DNA from 3 places in the Kineococcus aurantiacus genome. Region 3 is predicted to be linked to each of the others. Evidence: riboswitches for the same ligand, from Rfam matches in the RefSeq annotation. Region 3 holds a riboswitch; each other region holds the start of a gene.

Region 1 (5,292 bases), 320 kb from region 3:
TCCCGCCAGACCTTCCACTCGTGCTCGTGCCGCACGTTGGCCGCCTCGAAGGAGTACGAGCCCGCGTCGATCTCCAGCATGAGGTCGACGATGTGCTTGAACTCGACGTCCGTGGTGTGCGGGCCGTGCCAGCTGCCCCAGCACAGGTGGAAGCGGACCTGCTCGGTGGGCAGGCCGCGCAGCGCGTGGTTGAGCGCCTCGACGCGGATCCGGGTGAACGCGCGGTAGTCCTCGACGGAGGGTTCGGGGTTGATCTGGTCCCAGTTCTCCGCGATGGACGGGTCGTCGATCTGCACGATCAGCCCGGCGTCGGTGACCGCCTTGTACTCCTCGCGCATGACGTCGGCCCACGCCCAGATGTGCTCCTCCTCGGTGGCGTAGTACCGGTTGGAGATGCGCGCGCCGCTGCCCGGGGACAGGGAGGTGATGAAACCCTGCTCGAGGCCCGTGGCGGCCAGCCCGGCCTTGAGGTTGGCGATGTCGGAGGCGATGGCGTCCTGGCCGGTGTAGGACAGCGGGCCGGTGGTCGCGGGGAACGCGGTGGCGTTCTTGCCCGTCGAGATCCCCGACGTCGGGTCCTGGTAGGCCTCCTTGAAGATCGTCCAGTCGCGGCGGTCGGGGAAGCTCGTGAGCTTGACGTCGCCCGGGCCGGACCGGACGGTCGGCTGGGTGAACAGGTCCTCCCCCGTCACCTCCAGGCCGGCGACGCGCTGGAAGGAGTACGACCACCAGGCGCCGTAGTCGACCGCGCTGGACATCGCCTTGCCGTACTCGCCGTCGCCGACGATCGTCACCCCGAGGTCCTCCTGCCGCTGCACGAGGTCGACGACGGCGCGGGTGAGCAGCGCCTCGAACTCGGGCGTGCGCTCGAGGGTGAAACCGTCCTCGGCGACCCGCCGGGCCTCGTTGGCGGCGATGAGCTCGGGGGTGCGCGGCAGGCTGCCGGCGTGGGAGACGGGGATCTGCTGCTGCGACAAGGGTGTTCTCCGTTCGGGTGGTTCAGGCGAGGGCGCGGGTGAGGTCGTCGAGCAGGTCGTCGGGGTCCTCCAGACCCACGGACAACCGCAGCACGCCGTCGGTCAGGCCGATGGCGGCACGACCCTGCGGCCCCAGCCGCCGGTGCGTCGTGGTGGCGGGGTGGGTGGCCAGCGACTTGGTGTCGCCGAGGTTGTTGGAGATGTCCACGACCCGCAGGGCGTCGAGGACCTCGAAGGCGCGTTCCTTGCCGCGCCCGGCGGGGGCGTCGAGCTCGAAGGTCACGATGGTGCCGCCGAGGTCCATCTGGCGCTTCGCCAGGTCGAACTGCGGGTGGCTGGGCAGCAGGGGGTAGCGGGCCCAGCGGACGCCGGGCTGCTGCTCGAGGTGCTCGGCGATCCGCAGCGCGCTGGCCGCCGAGTGCCGGACCCGCAGGCCCAGGGTCTCCAGCCCCTTGGCCAGGGTCCAGGCGTTGAACGGGCTGAGGGTGGGGCCGGTGTGCCGGGTGAGTTCCCGGAACCGGCCGCCGATGAACTCCTCGGTGCCCAGCACCGCACCGCCCATGACCCGGCCCTGGCCGTCGATGTGCTTGGTGGCCGAGTACACGACGACGTCGGCCCCGAACCGCAGCGGGTGCTGGCCCACGGGCGAGGCGAACGCGTTGTCGACCACGACCGCGGCGCCCGCGGCGTGGGCCAGCTCGGTGACCGCCTCGATGTCGACGAGGGTCTGCATGGGGTTGGCGGGCGTCTCGAAGAACACGGCCTGGGTGGGCACGGCGAGCGCCTGCTCCCACTGGGTGAGGTCCTCGCCGTCGACGAAGACCGTCTCGACGCCCCAGCGGGGCAGGATCTCGTCGAGGATGACGAAGCAGGACCCGAAGAGGCTGCGCGCGGCGACGACCCGGTCCCCGGCGCCCAGCAGCGCGGCCAGGGCGTAGAACACCGCGGACATCCCGCTGGCCAGCCCGTAGCAGGCCTGCGCGCCCTCCATGAGCCGCAGCCGCTCGGTGAACACCGACACCGTCGGGTTGCCGTAGCGGGAGTAGACGTACCGGTCGACGTCACCGGAGAAGGCGGCCTCGGCGTCGGCGGCGGACCCGTAGACGTAGCCGGACGTGAGGTACATCGCCTCGGCGGTCTCCTCGAACTGCGAGCGGGCCAGGCCGCCGCGGACGGCCGTGGTGTCCGGCCGCCAGTCCCGCGCGTCGCTCACGACGTCTCCCCCGCTCGCTCCGTCGCGGTGCCCGTGGCGCCGCCTTCCCCCGGATCCGCGCGACGACTCCGTCGGCGCGTCTCCTCGGTCCAGGCAGCGCCGCACCGCGTGTCGCTCACGACTGCTTCCAGGGCAGGCCCGCGGCGCGCCAGCCGACCGCGCCGCGGTGGCCCTCGGCGTCCAGCGGCCCCTCGAAGCCGTCCAGGACGTTGTAGCTCGGCGCGATGCCGGCCGCCGTGGCCGCCTCGGCCGCGGCGACCGAGCGCTGCCCGGACCGGCACAGGAAGACGACCTTGCGGCCGGACCCGGGCGTGAGGCCGGCCGCGGCCAGGTCGGCGAGGAAGCGCTCGGGGTCCACCGGCAGCCACGACACGAGCGTGGGCTCGGCGCCCAGGCCCGTGGGGACCCCCACGAACCGCCACTCGGCGTCGGTGCGGACGTCGACCAGGACCGCGTCCGGGTCGTCCCGGACGAGCTCGAAGGCCTCACGCGGGGTGAGGTCGCCGGCGTGACCCACTGTTCCTCCCATCGGTCCTGGCATGAGCACCCCTCGCGGGGTTGCTGCGGCGTCGACGAGCCAGGTCTCTCGGCCGCTCTGGATGGTCCGCCCACCCTAGGGCATGGCGGAGGGCCCCGGGGCCGGGCCGGGGAGGAGGCTCAGAGGAAGCGGTGCATGACGTGCAGGCCGACGTACCCGTGCTCGGGGTGGTCGAAGGCCTGCGGGACGGTCCCGACGATCGCGAAGCCCAGCGACGTCCACAGCGCGACGGCCGCGGTGTTGGTCTCGACGACGGCGTTGAACTGCACCGCCAGGTACCCCTGCGCGCGGGCCCACGCCAGCACGTGCTCGCCCAGGGCGCGCCCGACCCCGCGCCCGCGCGCGGCGGGGGACACCATGAAGCTGGCCGTCGCCACGTGGGCCCCGCCGCCGGGGCGGACGGGCCCGCACTTGGCCGTCCCGAGCACCTCCTCCTCCCCCGTCCCGTCCCCCGTGCCGTCGTCCGTGCCGTCGTCCTCGACGGCCACGAAGGTCGCCCACGGCGGCGGCTGCACCCACAGGTCGCGGGCCCGCTGCGAGGTCAGTCCCTGCGGCAGGGCGTAGGTCTCCCCGTCGGCGACGACCTCGTCGAAGAAGGGCCAGACGCGGGCCCAGTCGGTCTCGGCGTACTCGCGGATCTGCACCCCGGCACCGTAGCCGGGGCGGGCCGCGGGGCCGCCGCCTCAGCCGGGGGCGAACTCGTTGAACGCCTCGTGGCCCGGGCGCACGGTGCCGTCGGCGTCGAGGAAGTGCAGCCACTCCGGGTGCCCCACGGGCCCGTGGGTGTCGCGGTGCAGGTCGGCGACGCCGCTGTGGTGCAGGGCGTGCACGGTGTACCCGATCCCCCGCTCCCGCAGCCGGGACAGCGTGTAGCGCATGACCTCGACGTGCTTGGCGTCGTCGCGGGCGCCCCAGACGGTCTCGCTGGCGTACAGGTCCTTGCCGGCCGAGCGGGCGAGGGCGACGCACTCGTCGAGGTAGGCCTCGAAACCCTCGTGGGTGTGCACGTCCGTCTCCGGGCCGATGCCCTGCCACATCCAGTACGGGTGGAAACCCAGGACGTCGCTGACCGGTTCGGTGGCCCGCAGCGCGGCCACGTCGGCGTAGTTGCCCACCGTCAGCGGCTGCCGGGCCCCGGCGGCCAGGACCACGCCCCGGCACCACCGCAGCCAGCGCAGCTCGGCGGTGCGCAGCGGGCTGTCCTCGTCGTGGACGTAGGCGCCCATGAGGGGTTCGTTGCACAGGTCCCACGCCCAGACCCGCTCGTCGTCGGCGTGGGCGGTGACGACGTCGAGGAGGTAGCGCCGGAAGATCCGCTGCACGGGGGCGACGTCGGGGCCGTCGGCGAGGGGGTCGGCGAACAGGTCGTCGGTGCGGCTCCAGGCGCTGGCGTGCGGCAGGAGGTGGTCCAGCGGGACCCCGCCGAAGTCGCACACCGGGTCGCGCCAGCGGTTGAACAGGACGGGCACCACCGCGATGCCGTGCGCGGCGAACACCCCCAGCCCGGCGTCGAGGTTGGCCAGGAACCGCCCGGGGTCGCGCTGGAACGCCTCGTGCGACAGCCACCAGCGGGCGGTGTTCCAGCCGGGGAACGCGGCCTTGCCGCGGGCCACCTCGACGGCCATCAGCCCGTGGTCGTGGTGCTGCCACAGGTCCAGGCCCGAGGTGCCCCAGGAACCGGCGTAGTTGAAGCCGTGGACCTCCCGGGTCGGGCGGCGGGTCACCGGCCGGTCCCCGCGGCCAGCCGCACCTCGAGGGCGGCCGCCGTGCCGTCCAGGCGCACCCCGGCGCGGGCGCCGCCCGCCGACACCTCGTACTCGCCCCGGAAGCCGTGGACCGCGAGGCGGCCGTCCGCGTCGGTCCGCACGGTGGTGGGGGCGACCCACCACTGCCCCTTCACCAGCGCGTGCACCGCGTCGTAGGCGGGTTTGCGGGTCCCGTCGGCCCGGACGAGGCCGACGGGGGCGCCGAGCCAGGTGGTCGCGTCGGTCAGGCCCCAGTAGTTGAACGCCTGCACCGACGGGTGCGCCACGAGGGTGCTCAGGTGCCGGACGAGCTCGTCGGCCTGCCGCTGCTCCCCCTCGGGGGTGGAGGGCCAGTGGTCGACCTGGTGGTCGTTGAGGTCGCCGACCGAGGCGGGCATGAGGTCGCCGGAGACCAGCGTGTTCTCGGTGAAGTGCAGCGGCAGGCCGAACCGGGAGAACCGGGCCAGCACGTCGTGGGTCCGCTCCTCGCCCCAGTAGCCCTTGTGCATGTGGCTCTGCAGGCCGAGCGCGTCGATGCCGACACCGGCCTCCAGCGCCTCCTCGACGACCCTCTCGTAGGCGGGCGACATGTCGAAGTCGTTGAGCAGCAACGTCGCGGCGGGGTTCGCCGCCCGGGCCTCCCCGAACGCCACCGCCAGGGTGGCGGTGCGGCCGAGTTCGCGGGCGACCCGGGTCAGGCCGTTGTCGTACTTGTCGTACACCGGCATGATGACCGACTCGTTGACGACGTCCCAGGTGTCGACGAGCCCGGCCAGACCGCCCACCTCGCGCCGGATCCGGGCCCGCTGGGCCTCGACG
Region 2 (5,292 bases), 300 kb from region 3:
CGACCTCCGACGGGTCGGGGTCCAGCTCCCCGTCCAGCCGCGCCGAGAAGACCGGGCAGATCTCGTTCTCCACGGTCCCGTCGTGCATGACCGCGCGGTAGCGGAACATCGGCAGCTGCGGCTCCACGGCCGTGACGGGCGTCCCCAGCTCCTGCACGGCGCGCCGGGCGACGGCCTCGGCCGGCTCCTCCCCCGGGCCGGGGTGGCCGCAGAACGAGTTCGTCCACACCCCCGGCCAGGTGCGCTTCACCGCGGCGCGGCGGGTCAGCAGCGTGCGGCCGGCGTCGTCGAAGACCCAGCAGGAGAACGCCAGGTGCAGCGGGGTGCTGGTGTGGTGCACGTCGGCCTTGGGCGCGGTGCCGCACGGGGTGCCGTCGTCGGTCAGGAGCACGACGAGTTCCACGGCGGGGTCTGCGGGCGCGAGGGTCACCCCCGCACCGTAAGCGCTCCTAGGGGGTGTTGCGCGCGAGGAACGCCGTGACCCCGTCGGCGACCCCCTGCGCGGCGCGCTGGCGCCAGGCCGGGTCGGTCATCAGCGCGGCCTCCCCGGCGTTGCGCATGTTGCCCGACTCCAGCAGGACCGACGGGGTCCGCGCGAGGTTGAGGCCGGCGAGGTCGGTGCGGCGCGTCAGGCCCGGCTCGACGAGGTCGCCCAGGTAGGTGGCCCGCGGCAGGCCCGTCGCCGCGCCGAACGCCGCCAGCAGGTCCCGCGCGGCCACGTCGGAGGCGTCCAGGACCGCGGCGTTCCCGCCGTCGGGCGCGGGCCCGGGTTCGACGACGTGGTAGCCGGTGGCGGTCGTGGGGGCACCGTCGGCGTGGATCGAGACCGCCAGGGCCGCGCCGGCGTCGTTGGCGAGGGCCGCGCGGGCGTCGACGCAGGGCCCGACGCCGGTGTCGTCGGTGCGGGTCAGCACGACCGTGACGCCGCCGGCGCGCAGCAGGTCCGCGACGCGCAGGGCGACGTCGAAGGCGTACGCGTGCTCGGGGTACCCGTCGTCGGTGGCGGTCCCGGTGGTGTTGCAGGGCTTCTCGAAGCCGCCCGCGGGGACGGGCGCGGCGATCTGCTCCGGGTGCGCGGCGTTGCCGCCGTTGTGCCCCGGGTCCAGGACGACCACGGGGGCCGGCGGGACGGGCGCCGCGGCGGGCGCGGCGCCGCTGACCGGGGGCGCGGCGGGTGCGGCCGGCGCGGGCCCGGAGCAGGCGCACAGCGCCGCCACGAGGAGGAGGACCGGGAGCCGCCGCACAGCCCCAGCCTGCCACGGGCGGGCGGGGGGTGCGTGGTGGCTCCCGGCGCGGGGTCAGGCCGGGACGGGCGTGGTCGCCGCGGCGACGGCCGCGTCGAGCTCGGCGCCCAGCTGCAGGTCCTCCCCCGCCGCCAGCCGCGCCTCGAGCTCGCGCACGCGCGGGATGACGAGCTCCCCGAACGCCTCGACCTCCTCCTTGACGTGCAGGAAACCCAGCAGCAGCAGGTCGACGCCGACGAGGCGGTAGGCCAGCACGCGCCGGGCGACCTCGTCGGGGGTCCCCACCAGGCCGGTGCGGAAACCGTCGTTGTACTGCACGAGGTCGCGGAACTCGCTGTCCGCCCACATGCCCTTGCCGTCCTTCGTCGCGTTCCCGGCCTCCTGCACGGCCGCCCCGAAACCCTCGACCTTGACGCGGTCGGCCTTGGCGATGATCTCCTCCAGGACGGCCTCGGCCTCGGCGCGGGTGTCGCGCACGACCGCGAAACCGTTGATCCCGAACCGGATCGACCGGCCGTTCAGCGCGGCCTGGGCCGAGACCTCGCGCACACCGGCGGCGGCGTCGGCGATCGACTTGCCGTTCATGAAGTACCAGTCCGAGACCCGCCCCGCCATGGCCTGCGCCGCAGTGGAGTTCCCGCCCTGGAACAGCTCCGGGGCGACCTTCGGCTGGGGACGGAACGTGATGTCGGAGGCGTTGAAGAACTCCCCGGACTGGCTGTAGCCGTCCTCGCTCCACACCCCGCGCAGCAGCTCGATGAACTCCTCGGACTGCCGGTACCGGTCGTCGTGCTCGTGCCAGGTGACGCCGAGCTGCGTCGCCTCGTTCTTGAACCACCCCGAGACGACGTTCAGCGCCAGGCGGTCGTTGGTCAGTTCCTGCGCGGTCGCCGCGAACTTGGCGAGCACCCCGGGGTGCCAGAAGAACGGGTGCACCGCGGCGATGACCTTGAGCCGCTCGGTGGCCAGCAGCAGCGCCAGGGAGAACGACGTGGACTCGTGCTGAGCGTCGGCGCCGTAGGAGGCGAGGTAGCGCACCTGCGTCAGGGCGTACTCGAAACCGACGCGCTCGGCGGCGCGGGCCACCTCGACGTTGTAGGCGGGGTCGTGGCTGGTCCGCTGCTCGATGGTGGAGACGACCAGGCCCCCCGAGACGTTGGGGACCCAGTAGGCGAACTTCAGGGGCTCGTGCAGGGACATCGGTGTGCCGTCCTCCATCGGTCCTGGCGGTAGCACCCCCGTGGGGTTGCTGCGGCGTCGTCGAGCCAGGTCTCTCAGCCGCTCTGGATGGGATCACCGCAGCGTACCCCGCCGCGGACGGCCCGTGCAGCCGAACGTTCCGGTACCCGGCCCCGACCGGTTGGGGGACAACGGTTGTCGGAGACGCCGAAGCGCTTGACGCCGTCGGCGCGGACCTGTCATGGTCGAGACAGGTCATGAGCGCCAGCGTCAAGCCCCGGCTCGCTGGCCGGCAACCCTGATCCGTCGTGGGGTGCTCCGGGTGAGGACCAGGTCCACGGGAGGCGTGGGCAAGGACGACCCGGGAGACCGACGTGACGAAGGCCTGTCGCCGCTCGCGCTGAGCACGCCCCGACCCTCCCCCGTGAGGACCCCCGCACCGAGCCGCAGCTGCGCGCCCGGTCGCTCCCGCACGCCCCGACGAGCTCATCGACGCCGCCCCGGAGGACGACGTGATCGAACTGCGCCACCTCACCAAGACGTACGGCGACCCGCCGCACGCCACCACCGTCCTGGACCACCTCGACCTGACCGTCCCCGCCGGCAGCATCACGGCCGTCGTGGGCCCCAGCGGCGCCGGCAAGAGCACCCTCGCCCAGTGCGTGACGCTGCTGACGCGACCCACGTCCGGGTCGGTCGTCGTCGCCGGTCAGGACCTCACCGACCTGCGCGGGGACCGCCTGCGCGCGGCCCGCCGCCGCATCGGCACGATCTTCCAGTCCGACGGGCTGCAGACCCGCCGCACCGCCGCGCAGAACGTGGAGCTGCCGCTGCGCTACCTCGGCGTCGTGCCCCGCGACCGCCGCCGCCGCGTCGCGGAGCTGCTCGAGCGCGTCGGCCTCGCCGGTCACGCCGACCGCTACCCGCACGAGCTGTCCGGCGGGCAGCGCCAGCGCGTCGGCATCGCGCGCGCCCTGGCGCTGCGGCCCACCGTCCTGCTCTCGGACGAGGCGACGTCCGGGCTGGACCCGGAGGCGACCGCGTCGATCACGGCGCTGCTGCGGGAACTGCGCGACGACCTCGGCCTGGCCATCCTGTTCATCACCCACGAGATGGACACCGTCGTCGACGTCGCCGACGCCGTCGCCCGCCTCGACCACGGCCGGATCGTGGAGTCGGCCCCGCTGCTGGACGTCCTGCGCGACCCCGGTTCCCCCGTCGGGGCGGCGCTGCTGCCCCGGCGGCCCGTCAACGCCGCCACCGGGCTCGTCGTGTGGGACGTGCACTACCGCGGCGACGGGGTCCCCGCGGACTGGCTGACCAGCTCGGCGCGCGAGCTCGGCCACGACCTGGCCCTGCTCGGCGCCTCCGTGGGCACCGTCGCCGGGACCACCGTCGGCCACGCCACCCTCGGGGTGCCGCGCTCGGTCGACCCGGCCGACCTGCGCACCGCCCTCACCCGCCGCGGCCTGCACGCGCAGGTCGCCCCCGCCGACCGTGAACTGGACCTCGTGTGATCCCCTCCGCGTCCCCCCTGGCGCTGCCCGCGGCGTCCGGTCTCGACACCCCGCTGGACGAGATCCCCGCCCTCATCGCCCCCGCCCTGCTCGACACCCTGCTCATGGTCGGGATCGTCATGACGATCGTCGTCCTGCTCGGGGTCCCGATCGGGGTCCTGGTCCACAACCTGGCCCCTGGCGGGCTGCTGGAGAACCGCGTCGCGCACACCGCGCTGAGCTGGGTCGTCAGCACCGGCCGATCGCTGCCGTTCCTCGTCCTCATGGCGGCGCTCGTGCCCTTCACCCGGTTCGTCACGGGCACCAACATCGGGATCCGGGCGGCCGTCGTGCCGATGGTCCTGGCCGGCACCGCGTTCTTCAGCCGCATCGTGGAGAACTCGCTGCGCTCGGTGCCGCCGAACCTCGTGACGGTCGCGCAGGCCTCGGGCGCCTCACCGCTGCAGGTCATCACGTCCGTGCAGCTGTCCGAGGCGGCGCCCTCGATCGTGGGCGGGCTGACCATCAACACCATCGCGATGATCGAGTACTCCGCCATCGCCGGGACCATCGGCGCGGGCGGCATCGGCTACGTCGCCGTCACCTACGGGTACCAGCGCTTCGACCACGCCGTGATGATCGCCACCATCGTCGTCCTCGTCGCGCTCGTCGCGACCGTCCAGCTCGTCGGTGACGCCGTCGCCCGCGCCGCCGACCCCCGCACCCGCCGCCGTTCCCGGCGCCGCCGCGCCACCGCGCGCACCAGCACCCCCGCCACCACCCCCGCCACCACCCCCGCCACCACCCCCGCCACGGAGGAGACCCTTGTCCACTGAGACCCGCCCCACCCCCACCGACGACCACGGTTTCGAGGTCCGCCGGCGGCGGCTCTGGCCGTTCGTCGCCGGGGGTGCCGTCGTCGCCCTCGGGGTCACCGCCGCCCTGGTCGTCCCCCGCCTCGGCGGGGAGGAGACGGCCAACACGCAGGCCGGGGCGACGCTGTACGTCGCCACCGCCGAGGGCAACGCCCGCGAGCAGGCGCTCATCGAGTACGTCGCGCAGGAGGTCGCCCCTGCGCACGGCATCAAGGTCGCGTTCAAGGCCCTGGCCGACTCCAACACCATCAACCGCGCCGTCAGCGACGGTGAGGTCGCCGGCACGATCTACCAGCACGAGCTCTGGCTCGGTCAGGTGCTGCAGGCGAACCCCGACTTCCGCGAGGAGGCCGCCACCCCCGTGTTCCGGTGGGGCTTCGGGCTGTGGTCGGCCAAGTGGAAGAGCCCCGAGGAGATCCCGGACGGCGGGACGATCTCGCTGTACTCCGACCCGGCCAACGAGTCGCAGGGGTTGTTCGTGCTGCAGGAGGCCGGCCT
Region 3 (5,292 bases):
CTGCTGCGCTCGGCCGTCGGGTCCGTGCCGGCCCGCCAGCTGTGGGTGAACCCCGACTGCGGGCTGAAGACCCGCGGCTACGCCGAGACGACGGAGTCGCTGCGCCACCTCGTGGAGGCCGCCCGCACCGTCCGCGCGGAACTGCCCGTCGGGTCGCCGGTCGCGAGCTGACGCCGGCCCGCCGCGGCGGGCCACCGGAACACCCTGCGGGCCGGGCACCGGCGGTGCCCGGCCCGCACGACCGCCCTCCCACCGGACGCCGGCCGGGTACCCACCACCGCGTCGAACCGAGCCCCGGCGGGTGGCGGCTGCCGGGGGCGCGGGGACGGGCCGACGACGTCGACTGGATCGTCCACACGGCGCAGCTGGCCGAGCGGGCCCGGTTCGACCTGTTCTTCTGCGAGGACGCCCTGACCGCGCCGCGGCCGGGGCACGACGGTCCCGTCCGGGCGGTCGAGCCGCTGACGCTGCTGGCGGCCGTGGCCCGCGGGACCCGGCACCTCGGTCTGGTGGCGACCGCGTCGACGACGTTCAGCGAGCCCTGCGACCTCGCCCGGCAGTTCGCGTCGCTGGACCGCATCAGCCACGGCCGGGCCGGCTGGAACGCCGTCACGAGCCAGTTCGCCGACGTGGTCGCGAACTTCGGGCCGGCGCGGTTCCCCGACCACGCGACCCGCTACCTGCGCGCGGCCGAGTTCGTCGACGTCGTCTGTACCGTCGCGCAGGACCCCACCGAGGGACGAGGTTTCCGGGAGCGCGTCCACGCCGCCGCCCGGGTGCACGGACGTGAACCGGAGCAGGTCCTCGTGTTCCCCGGTGTGCTGCCGGTCGTCGCGGCGACCCGCGCTGCGGCGCAGGAGGTGTGGGCGTAGCTGCAGGAGCTGCAGGACACGGTGGCCGGGTTGCGGCAGCTGTCGTGGCGTTCCGGGCTGGATCTCACGGGGGCCGACCCGGAGCAACCCGTGCGGGACCTGCCGCCCAGCTCCCTGGGACGCAGCCGCGTGGCGTTGCTGTTCGGGCCCGCGGCGCGGGCCGGCTGGACGCTGGGGGAACTGGCGCGGCACGCGGCGGCGACCAACGGCCACCGGCTCCTCGTCGGGTCCGCCGACGAGGTCGCGGACGACCTGCAGCACTGGTTCGAGCACGGGGCCGCGGACGGGTTCACCGTCATCCCCACGCACGTGCCGGCGGGGCTGGAGGCGTGCACCGACCTCGTGGTCCCGCGGTTGCAGGAGCGCGGGCTCTTCCGGCGCGAGTACGCGGCGGGCACGCTGCGGGGGAACCTGGGGCTGGGCTGAGGTCGTGCCGGGAACTGTCCGCGTCAGGACGCGGCGGGGACGAGCGGGGCGCGGCCCTGCGCCTGCGCCGGGGCCGGCACGAGCGGCCGGGACGGGAACTGCCGCCGCAGCACGGGGGCCACGTCGGTGGTGAACAGGTCCCAGTTCTCGCGGTGCTGCGCCTCGCTGAACCCGGAGCGGTCGAAGTGCAGCGCGGTCACCTCGTGCCCGAACCGGGCGTGGTAGCGGCCGACCTTGTCGACGACCTCCTCGGGGGAGCCGACGAGGGCGGAACTGCGGGCGAGGAAGTCCTCGAAGTCCTCCCACACCGCCGGGACACCGCTGCCGGCGAACGCCTTCTGGCGGGCCTCGAAGTGCGGCCGCCAGACCCGGCGCGCCTCCTGGGAGGTGCGGGCCACGAAGCTGCCCGCCGAACCCGCTCCCACGAGCGCGTCGGCCGGGTCGTGCCCGTGCGCGGCCCACCGTTCGCGGTAGTGCTCCACGAGCCGGGCGTACGTGTCGATCGGGTACGTGACGTTCGCCGAGAACAGCGGGTCCCCGGCCGCCGCGGCGACCTCGACCGACTCCTCGCTGGTCGCGCTGCCGTGCCAGATCCGCAGGTCGCGCTGGTAGGGGGCCGGCCAGGTCTCGGCCCGGTCCAGCGACGGCCTGAACCGGCCCTGCCAGGTGACCTGCTCCTCCCGCCACAACCGGCGGAACAGCTCGTACCCCTCGGCGTTGCGGTCCCACTGGTCGTCGGTCGTGACGTGGAACAGGTTCGCCTGCGCCGCGCCGTTGCCCTTGCCGACGATGAGTTCGAGGCGGCCGTCCGCGAGGTGGTCCAGGGTCGCGTAGTCCTCGTAGGCACGCACCGGGTCGAGCAGGCTGAGCGTCGTGACGGTCGTGAACAGCTTGATCCGCGACGTGCGGGCCGCGATGTTGGAGAGGACGACGGTGGGGGAGGAGGACAGGAACGGGCGCTCGTGCCGTTCCCCGACGCCGTAGGCGTCGAAACCCCACTGCTCGGCCAGGGTGGCGTTCTCGACCACCTCGGTGAAGCGCTCGTGCTGGGTCGGCCACACCCCCGTCACCGGGTCGGGGGTGTGGGTGATGAGGGTCATCGCGAGGAACTTCACGGGTCGGTTCTCCCGGTGTCGTGGAACGGCGGGCGGGGGATCCCGGCGGTGGCCTGGGCGGCAGTCGTGCCGGGGGACGTCGCGCCGCGGGGGCCCGCGGAGCACTGCCTTGCCCTGCGGGTTCCGCAGGACCGGGTCCTCACCCGGGGCACCCCACGCCGTGCGAGGGGGTTGCCGGCTGCCGAGCCGGGGCTTCGCGGCAGCACTCGTGACCTGTTCCGGAGCGTGGCACGCGGACGATCCCGGCGTCAACGACGGGTGGGGACGGGCGGGTCTTGAGGATCCGGTGCGCGGTCCCCTATGGTGGCAGGGCACACCATCCAGAGCGGCTGAGAGACCTGGCTCAGAGACGCCGCAGCAACCCCCCGGAGACGGGCGCGGGTGCTTCCGCCAGGACCGATGGAGGAGTTCTCGTGGACCGCACGTCCCACACCGCGATCTGGCGCCGCGTCGTCGACTTCTGCCTGACCGGTTCCTCCGGCTGTCGCTGACCAGCGCCCCCTGAGCGCGCGGGAGACGTTCCCGCGCGCCCGCGCACCGCACGCCTCCGGCCGGTGCGCACCTCCGCCGTTCCCCCAGCCTGGAGCCCCTTTGCGCACCCGCACGCCCCTGTCCGCCCTCACCCTCGCCGGCCTCCTCGTCCTCACCGCGTGCAGCGGCGGGCAGAGCAGCGCGCAGAACCCCGCGGACGCCACGCCCGTGGACGGTGGGAACCTCACCTTCGCCATCTCCGTCGACTCCGGCTGCATCGACCCGCAGCAGGTCGGCAACAACGACGCGCTGAACATCGGCCGCCAGCTCGTGGACTCCCTCACCGTGCAGGACCTCGACGGGAAGATCCAGCCGTGGCTGGCGCAGTCGTGGGAGGTCAGCCCCGACGCCACCACCTTCACGTTCCACCTGCGGCAGGGGGCGACGTTCTCCGACGGGACCCCCGTGGACTCCGCGGCGGTCAAGGCGAACCTCGACGGGATCGTGGCGCTGGGGGCGAAGGCCTCCCTGGGGTCGACCTACCTGCAGGGGTACACCGGGACGCAGACGCCGGACCCGCAGACGGCGGTCGTGACGTTCTCGGCGCCCAGCGCGCAGTTCCTGCAGGCGACCTCCACGATGTCGCTGGGCCTGTTGTCGGTGCCGACCACCACGGCCGACCCCGCGACCCGCTGCGACGGGAGCACCCTCGTGGGGTCGGGGCCGTTCACGGTGGGCAGCTACACCAAGGACGACAAGACGGTGCTGGACAAGCGCAAGGGCTACGACTGGGCGCCGACGGGCTCGAAGCACTCCGGGGAGGCCCACTTGGACTCGATCACCTACCAGGTCGTCCCCGAGGCCAGCGTCCGCACCGGGTCGCTGCAGTCGAAGCAGATCGACGCCACCACCGGCATCGCCTCCCAGGACCTGCCGCAGTTCGACGGCAACGGGTTCTGGACGCAGCGCCGCGCGAACCCGGGGATCCCGTACAACTTCTTCCCCAACGAGTCCCGGCCGATCTTCTCCGACGAGCGCGTCCGGCAGGCCTTCTCCAAGGCCATCGACCGCGAGCAGCTCGTCAGCATCCTCAACCCCGACGACGTCGCGGTCAGCTCGGCGCTGTCGGCCTCGACGCCCGCGGCCCCCGACGACTCCGCCGCCCTGGCCCTCGACGTCGACGGTGCGAACGCGCTGCTCGACCAGGCCGGCTGGGTCGAGGGGGCGGACGGGATCCGGGAGAAGGACGGCCGCAAGCTCACCGTCACCGTCACGTTCTGGCAGTCGACCACCGCCGTCCTGGAACTGGTCCAGCAGCAGGTGCGCGCGGTCGGCATCGACCTCCAGCTCAAGCAGGGCACCACGGCCGAGACGACCGCGCTGCAGAACTCCGGCGACTGCGACGTCCTGTTCTACAACCTCACCCGGTCCGACCCGGACGTGCTGCGGACGATCTTCTCGACCGAGACGCGCAACGTGAACCACCGCGCGCACAGCCAGGTCGACGACCTGCTCACCCAGCAGGCCGCCACCCCCGACACCGCCCAGCGCGCCCAGCTCGTGGCGCAGGCCTCGAAGCTGCTCGTGGAGGACGCCCACTCGATCCCCCTCTTCGAGCTGTCCACCGTCATCGCCGCCCACGACGACGTGCACGACCTGCAGTTCGAGGGTTCCTCGCGGTTGTGGTTCTACGACGCCTGGAAGCAGTCGTGACGGGTTACGTCGCCCGCCGGCTGGGGCAGGCCGTCGTCGTCCTCTGGGCGGCCTACACCGTGACGTTCGTCATCCTCTACCTGCTGCCCAGCGACCCCGTCGAGATCATGCTCGCCGGCGGTCAGGGCGGGGAGCAGTCCACCGTCGACCCGGCCCAGGTCGCCGCCCTGCGCGCCGAGCACGGCCTCGACGACCCGCTGCCGGTGCAGTACGCCCACGCGCTGTGGAGGACGCTGCACCTGGACCTCGGCGCCTCCATCCAGAACGGCGCGCCGGTGACCTCCCAGATCGGGCAGGCGCTGCCGCAGACGGCGCTGCTGACCGCGTCGGCCCTCGCCCTCGCCCTCGTCCTGGGGGTCGGGACCGCGTTCCTGTCGACCTGGACGCGCTGGGCGTGGGTGCGCACGCTGCTGCTGGCGCTGCCGCCGCTGGGGGTCTCGCTGCCGACGTTCTGGGTCGGCCTGCTGCTCATCCAGGTCCTCTCCTTCCGGGTCCCGGTCTTCCCGGCCCTGGGCAACGAGGGCGCGGCGAGCCTCGTCCTGCCCTCGGTGACGCTCGCGATCCCGGTGTCGGCCTCCATCGCGCAGGTCCTGGCGCGCGGGCTGCGCACCGCGCTGGCCGAGCCGTACGTGGAGACCGCCCGCGCCAAGGGCGCCTCCCGGGCGCGGGTCCACCTGCGGCACGCCTTCCGCAAC

What was found. Region 3 has a riboswitch for S-adenosylmethionine ahead of BJ968_RS05835 (ABC transporter substrate-binding protein). Riboswitches for the same ligand answer to the same signal wherever they lie in the genome.
Region 1: linked by a shared signal. The riboswitch ahead of BJ968_RS04300 (rhodanese-like domain-containing protein) and the one ahead of BJ968_RS05835 (ABC transporter substrate-binding protein) in region 3 are both predicted to bind S-adenosylmethionine.
Region 2: linked by a shared signal. The riboswitch ahead of BJ968_RS07310 (ATP-binding cassette domain-containing protein) and the one ahead of BJ968_RS05835 (ABC transporter substrate-binding protein) in region 3 are both predicted to bind S-adenosylmethionine.

Annotation. Positions count from the first base shown of each region.
Region 1 covers NZ_JACCBB010000001.1:898,414-903,705, forward strand. The annotation lists gene BJ968_RS04290 (cobalamin-independent methionine synthase II family protein) at 1-977, opposite strand, end outside; gene BJ968_RS04295 (O-succinylhomoserine sulfhydrylase) at 1,000-2,190, opposite strand; gene BJ968_RS04300 (rhodanese-like domain-containing protein) at 2,306-2,707, opposite strand; SAM riboswitch class I at 2,713-2,796, opposite strand; gene BJ968_RS04305 (GNAT family N-acetyltransferase) at 2,848-3,372, opposite strand; gene BJ968_RS04310 (glycoside hydrolase 5 family protein) at 3,412-4,452, opposite strand; gene BJ968_RS04315 (endo-1,4-beta-xylanase) at 4,449-5,292, opposite strand, start outside.
Region 2 covers NZ_JACCBB010000001.1:1,522,157-1,527,448, forward strand. The annotation lists gene idi (isopentenyl-diphosphate Delta-isomerase) at 1-430, opposite strand, end outside; gene BJ968_RS07300 (N-acetylmuramoyl-L-alanine amidase) at 450-1,244, opposite strand; gene sfnG (dimethylsulfone monooxygenase SfnG) at 1,299-2,444, opposite strand; SAM riboswitch class I at 2,456-2,538, opposite strand; SAM riboswitch class IV at 2,677-2,786, shown strand; gene BJ968_RS07310 (ATP-binding cassette domain-containing protein) at 2,936-3,940, shown strand; gene BJ968_RS07315 (methionine ABC transporter permease) at 3,937-4,755, shown strand; gene BJ968_RS07320 (MetQ/NlpA family ABC transporter substrate-binding protein) at 4,745-5,292, shown strand, end outside.
Region 3 covers NZ_JACCBB010000001.1:1,217,440-1,222,731, reverse strand. The annotation lists gene metE (5-methyltetrahydropteroyltriglutamate--homocysteine S-methyltransferase) at 1-171, shown strand, start outside; gene BJ968_RS05850 (LLM class flavin-dependent oxidoreductase) at 225-872, shown strand; gene BJ968_RS05845 (LLM class oxidoreductase) at 963-1,298, shown strand; gene BJ968_RS05840 (LLM class flavin-dependent oxidoreductase) at 1,322-2,413, opposite strand; SAM riboswitch class IV at 2,514-2,627, opposite strand; SAM riboswitch class I at 2,727-2,819, shown strand; gene BJ968_RS05835 (ABC transporter substrate-binding protein) at 3,005-4,597, shown strand; gene BJ968_RS05830 (ABC transporter permease subunit) at 4,594-5,292, shown strand, end outside.